2 linked regions of the Methylosinus sp. H3A genome follow. The protein of the gene in region 2 interacts with the protein of the main gene of each other region in a pairwise test. Links are inferred from orthologs where the notes say so. Each region holds a gene or a part of one and is shown on either strand. Other genes may lie near its edges.

Region 1 (3,108 bases), 960 kb from region 2 along the record:
GGGGGGCGAAAGTCACGCGGGTGGGGCGTCACGGCGCGGGCACGCAGAGACCCGAATATCCCGTCATGCGCGTGTTCAACGGCGATCCGTTCTCCTTGCCGTCCGCCGCAATGCCGAAAGAGGCGCGCGGCTGCAGCTTGCGCGCGGCTTCGACGCATTTCTCCTCGGTGGCGTAGCCCGGGATGGCGTTGGTGGCGACCGCACCGGCGGCCTGGGAGGTGGTGACGACGAAGGTCGCTATGACGAGCGTGTAGGACATTGCAAATCTCCACGAAAATAAAAATCGAATGAAATGCGGCGGCGCGCCGCCCGCTGTCTCCAATAGCGTGAAACGATTGCCAAACTGTCGCCGCTCAGCGGTAGATTTCGGCGATCGCCAGAAAATCCTTCGCCGTCAAGGATGCGCCGCCGATAAGCGCCCCGTCCACATTGGCGATGCGCAACAGCTCGCCGGCGTTGGCCGGCTTCACCGAGCCGCCATAGAGGATGCGCGTCGCTCCCGCGCCCGCGCCGAACAAAGTGACGAGCCGCGCGCGGATCGCGGCGTGCATTTGCGCCACATCCTGCAACGTCGGCGTGAGGCCTGTGCCGATTGCCCAGACCGGCTCATAAGCGACGACCAGCCTCTCCGGCGCGACGTCCTGCGGCAGCGAGCCGTCGAGCTGGCGTTCGACGATCTCGCTGGCGCGGCCGGCGTCGCGTTCGGCGCGCGTCTCGCCGACGCAGACGATGGGCGCGAGACCGGCGCGCAGACCCGCCTCCGCCTTGGCGCGGACCAGCGCGTCACTCTCGCCATGATCGCAGCGCCTCTCGCTGTGGCCGACGATGACATAGGCGGCGCCGGCGTCGGCCAGCATCTCGGCGGAAATGTCGCCGGTATGGGCGCCGTTCGCCTTTGCGTGGCAATCTTGCCCGCCGAGCCGGATTTCGGCGCCGGCGACGATCGGCGCGGCTCGAGAGAGAAGTGTGGCTGGCGGGCAGATCGCCAGCTCGACTTTGGCGCGCAGACCCGCGTCATAATGTTGCGCGATCGTCTCGATCTCACTGATCGACGCCGAAAGCCCGTTCATTTTCCAATTTCCGGCGACGAGCGGGCGCGGCGTGGAAGACATGTCCGGGCGTTCCTCTCAAATCGAAGCGAGCAAAGCTCGCCATATCAGCGCTCGCCGCCCTGGGCAATTCGCCGCGACGCCGCGCGGTTGCGGGCATGAGGAAAATTGTCGCCGCTCGGGGAGCGGGTTGCCGGGCGTCCGGCCGACGGCTATAAGCGCCGCGATCCTAAATCCCATCCTCGAACTCGACGAGACGACGCGCCCATGGCGATCGAACGCACATTCTCCATCATCAAGCCGGACGCCACCAAGCGTAATCTGACCGGCAAGATCAACGCCCTCATCGAGGACGCCGGGCTCCGCATCGTGGCGCAGAAGCGTATCCGCTTGTCCCGCGAGCAGGCCGAAACCTTTTATGGCGTCCACAAGGAACGCCCCTTCTTCGGCGAGCTGATCGAATCGATCACCTCCGGTCCGGTTGTCGTCCAGGTGCTGGAAGGCGAGGGGGCGATCGCCAAATATCGTACGGTCATGGGCGCCACCAATCCGGCCAGCGCCGATCCGGGCACGATCCGCAAGGAATTCGCCGTGTCGATCGGCGAGAACTCGGTGCATGGCTCCGACGCGCCTGAGACCGCCGCCATCGAGATCCCGCAGTTCTTCTCGGGCAATGAGATCGTCGGCTGATTTTCAGGCCGAGGCGTAGCTCGGGAAATAGGCGGCGAGCAGCCGGTCCCGATAGGCGACGAGATTGGCCGTGCCGGCCACGGCCTCCCGCAATGGCGATACGAGCTCGGTGACGAGCGATTCCGCCACCATTGCGAAGGCCATGGCGTCGGCGGCGCTGGGCGCCTCGCCGAAGAGATAGGGCTTGTCGCCGAGCAGGACGGAAAGCGCCGCTATGTCGCGCCGTCCGAGCTCGGCGAGCTCCTCGTCCGAGTGCCGCCCGAGGCCCTGCGCCACGAGGCTGCGCGCCACTTTCTTGCGGATCAGCGCCTTCACGAGCGGACGAATGACCGCCGGCGCGCCGGAGAAGAATTGCGCCGGACCACGCGCGAAATTGCCGTCGTCGATCCAGCGGGCCTGCACCAGCAGCCAATAATAATGTTCCTCCAGCATTTTCTCGATCGCCCAGCCGGCGGCGCGCTGCTCCGGCGTGAGGCCGGCGTCGAAATCGATGCCATAGGTCTTTTCGAGATAGAGGCGGATGAAGGTCGAATCGGCGACGATCGTCCCCTCGTCGTCGATATAGGGAAGCTTGCCCTTGGGCGCGCGGCCGTAGCCGGAGTGGTCCTCCACGAAACGCAGGCCGGCGAATTTCAGCAGCGTCATCGCCTTGAGCACGAAGGGGCTGGCGTCCGGGAGACCGAAATAGGGACCGAATGAATATAATTTGATCATCGGTAAAACCTCTTTGCGCCCTCACGGCATATGATCGACCAAGTCCGTTCACGCCACTTTGCGCGCCGCCGAGATCGAGGAATTCTCACCTTTTTACGTTAACATGGAACAGCGCGCGCAGCGGGCCGCGGCGCGTAGACGGGCGAGGCCGAAAGACGCCATGACGAAGCGGAGAGCCTATTGGACATGGCGCGCAGCGGGGTTGCTGTCGCTCGGCGTTCTACTTCTGGCGACGCCTTTCGACGGCGCGCTCGGTCTCGCCAAGCTGCTGGCCTTCGCCGTCTATCTTTGCGTTTTCGCCTTGCCGAGCCCGTGCAAAAGCGGGGCGGCCTATCCGTTCGGACATGGCTTTCGCCCCGGAGCGGGATGTCCGCGGCCGAGTCAGCCGGAGGAGGGGACGGCGAGCGCCGGCTCCGGCGAGGAAGCCGCGCCGAGCACACGATTGCCCTCGGCTGTGACCGCGCCGGAGGCGACGAGCCGCAGCGCCCGCGGATAAAGCAGATGCTCCTGCTCGAGCACGCGCGCCCCCAGCGTCTGCGGCGTATCGGAATCGAGCACGGCGACTGCGGCCTGAGCGACGATCGGCCCTTCGTCCATTTCCGGAACCACGAAATGGACGGTGCAGCCGTGGATTTTCACGCCCTCGGCGAGCGCC
Region 2 (3,037 bases):
AGGGGATGTATTTGATGTAGGTGCCGCCGCGCAGCAGGCCGATCGCGAGCAGGATGACGCCCGCCATCATCGTGGCGAGCGCGAGCCCGTCATAGCCCTGGCGCTGCACGATGGAGAAGACGAGAACGATGAAGGCGCCCGCGGGCCCGCCGATCTGAAAACGGCTGCCGCCGAGCGCCGACACGAGAAAGCCGCCGATGATCGCCGTATAGAGCCCGCGGTCCGGGCTCAATCCAGAGGCGATGGCGAAGGCCATGGAGAGCGGCAGAGCGACGATCGCGACAGTGAGGCCGGCGATGGCGTCGGCGCGCAGATCGGCAAGGCCATAGCCTTCGCGCAAAATGGTGACGAGCTTGGGCGTGAACAGCTCGATGAAGCTCGGCTGGCGAAAACGTCGATCTCTCAACATCGGCTCCTTCGTTCGAGGAGCGGCGGGATCGTCGGCGCGAAGTCGGCGGTCGTCGTCGCGGATCAGAGCGTCTCCAAGCCGAAGCGGACGCCGGTTCGGCTGGAGACGCGTCGACACAAATGTCGAGAATCTTTCCATGTTTCAATGAAACATCGAAAGATTCTGGTCGTCTCACGTCGTCGAATGGGGCGGGCCGGGGCGGCGCATTCTGACGCCGCGTCCGCCGCCCTCGCTGCGGGCGTTCTCGCCGATCAGCTCGACGCCGGCCTCGGTCAGCGCCTCGACGACCTTGGTGAGCGTCTCGATCACGCCGCGGACATTGCCGTCGCTCGCCTCCATGCGCTGAATCGTCGGCAAGGAGACGCCGGAAAGCTCGGCCAGCTTTTTCTGATCTATGCCGAGCAGCGCCCTTGCGGCGCGCAATTGAGCGGCGGTGATCATCTCATATGCTCACGCTTTTTATATTAGCAGACATGTTTTACATCGCCAAGATGATGTTTTAAACATCATCTGAGCCATTTTGCAACGCGGCCGCGCGACTCGTGCGCGCCCTGGTTCTCGCCTGACCCGCGCGCATGTTAGCTTGGCGGATATGAACAAACCCGTGCAAATCGACGAGAGCTGGAAGCTTCGCCTCGGAGCGGAGTTCGAGCAGCCCTATTTCGGCGCGCTGCGCCATTTCGTGCGCGAGGAATATGCGAGAGCCAAGGTCTATCCGCCGGCCAAGCAGATTTTCCGCGCCTTCGACGAATGCCCTTTCGACGCTGTCGAAGTGGTGATCCTCGGACAAGATCCCTACCACGGCCCCGGCCAGGCCAATGGCCTGTGCTTCGCTGTCGGCCGCGACATTGCGCCGCCCCCTTCGCTGCAGAACATCTTCAAGGAGATCGAGGCCGATCTCGGGCGGAAGGTCTCGCGCGATCCGGACCTCTCGCGCTGGGCGCGTCAGGGCGTGTTGCTGCTCAACGCCACGCTCACCGTGCGCGGGAGCGCCGCCGGCTCGCATCAGGGCAAGGGCTGGGAGCGTTTCACCGACGCCGCCGTGCAGGCGCTCTCGCGCGAGCGAGAGGGCGTCGTCTTTCTTCTATGGGGCAATTACGCGCGGCAGAAAGGCGCGGGCGTCGATCGCGCCAAGCATTTGGTGCTCGAGAGCGCGCATCCCTCGCCGCTGTCTGCGCGCGGCTTCTTCGGCTGCAGGCATTTTTCCAAAGCCAACGCCTATCTCGAATCGAAAGGACGCGCGCCGATCGAGTGGTGAGGCGGCTATATTACTGGAATACATTATAAAATTAGTCGTTTACCAAAATGTAACCGCGGTTTCGTAGTTGAGTATTCATTGGATTGCCGGCGCGAGTCGGCCATTTCTGAGGCGTTTTCGCCGAGTCCGGCGGCGCGTCTCCAAATCATCTCGAGACGCGAGTTTCGCATGTATTTGACGTTGCTTTGTAATTCTCTTCATATTTACCGCCGATTTTGCGATCTTTGTCTCGATTATCTACGATCGCGGTTCGTCGCTGTCCCATTTGCCGCCGTGCGGCTCAGCCTCGCATTGATGGTAAGCGCCTATGTCGGCGCCAAAGCGACGGGGCTGACGCTGCCACCCTTCCCGGACCTGAGCCTTTTCCTCGTCGCAGTCTTCGCTCTCGACGTCTATTGTCGCTTCGCCTCGCCGAGCTTGGTCTCGCGCGTTGCGCCGATTTTCGTCTATTCGATGATCTATCTGGTGGCGACGTCGCTCGCGGGCGCCTTTGCGAGCTATGCGACGCAGCGTCTCGCCATGCCGCTGCAGGACGAGCTGTTTCTCTCGCTCGATCGATGGCTCGGCGTCGATTGGCTGGCCTTTGTCCATTATATCGACGATCGTCCTGTGTTGGCGGAATGGCTACGGAAAGCCTATGCGAGCATGGCCATTCAGATCATCGCGCCGGTGCTTCTGCTGGCTGCGCTCGAGCGCATCGACGAATTGCGCGTCTATCTTCTCTCCTACGCGATCGCGCTCACGGCGACGATCGTCATCGCCGCTCTGCTTCCGGCCTCGAGCGCGATCACTCTCGTCGACAATTCGATGTTTCACGAGCTTCGGTTCGCCGGCCGCACCCCGCTGGATCATCTGGCGCGCTTGCGCGAGGCCGGTCCATTGAATTTCGCGAACAGCGCGATCGGCGGCCTTTTGAGCTTTCCCTCCTTTCATGCCGTGGTCGGCGCGCTGACGCCTCTCAGCCTGCGCTCTGTGCGCCCGGTCTTCTACGTCTTGTGCCTCGTCGACGCCGCCCTGATGGTGGGCACGGTGACGGACGGCGGACATTATGCCGTGGACCCGATCGGCGGAGTCGCGGTCGCCTATCTGTCCTATCGGTTCGCGCGGCGCATAGAGGAACGACGGAGTCAATTCGCGCTGGGCCGACGCTTGGCGAACACGCCGACGATCACCGCGCGCGCGATATGCTCGGCCATGCATTGATAGCCGAGATCGTTGAGGTGGAAATTGTCGCGCGCCATCATCTGCAGATTGGCGTGGTTCTGCGCGATGAAGCGCATCGCGTCATAGCGGCGCACATAGGCGACATTCTCGGCGCTGGCCACGCGCTGCAGCACGTTGCGAATGGCGAAATATTCCTCGTCGCGCGA

Evidence for each region.
Region 1: the proteins of ung (region 2) and ndk interact in binary tests that used the Escherichia coli proteins (3 or more experiments, as listed by UniProt). The link is inferred for Methylosinus sp. H3A from one-to-one orthologs.

The regions. Positions count from the first base shown.
Region 1 is NZ_JADNQW010000005.1:3,747,041-3,750,148, reverse strand. Bases 235-3,027 are described here. They hold ndk (nucleoside-diphosphate kinase), read left to right. Parts: upstream 235-1,316; coding sequence 1,317-1,739; downstream 1,740-3,027. Other genes in these bases: purN (phosphoribosylglycinamide formyltransferase), read right to left, coding at 2,835-3,027; IY145_RS20325 (glutathione S-transferase family protein), read right to left, coding at 1,743-2,453; tpiA (triose-phosphate isomerase), read right to left, coding at 354-1,112; IY145_RS20340 (hypothetical protein), read right to left, coding at 235-259. In the rest of the region: more of IY145_RS20340, read right to left, coding at 29-234; more of purN, read right to left, coding at 3,028-3,108. UniProt on the Escherichia coli protein: Major role in the synthesis of nucleoside triphosphates other than ATP. The ATP gamma phosphate is transferred to the NDP beta phosphate via a ping-pong mechanism, using a phosphorylated active-site intermediate.
Region 2 is NZ_JADNQW010000005.1:2,787,738-2,790,774, forward strand. What follows is about bases 113-2,834. They hold ung (uracil-DNA glycosylase), read left to right. Parts: upstream 113-1,001; coding sequence 1,002-1,667; downstream 1,668-2,834. Other genes in these bases: IY145_RS15930 (SulP family inorganic anion transporter), read right to left, coding at 113-409; IY145_RS15935 (helix-turn-helix domain-containing protein), read right to left, coding at 581-850; IY145_RS15945 (phosphatase PAP2 family protein), read left to right, coding at 1,941-2,834; IY145_RS15950 (GDSL-type esterase/lipase family protein), read right to left, coding at 2,795-2,834. Also shown: more of IY145_RS15930, read right to left, coding at 1-112; more of IY145_RS15945, read left to right, coding at 2,835-2,870; more of IY145_RS15950, read right to left, coding at 2,835-3,037. UniProt on the Escherichia coli protein: Excises uracil residues from the DNA which can arise as a result of misincorporation of dUMP residues by DNA polymerase or due to deamination of cytosine.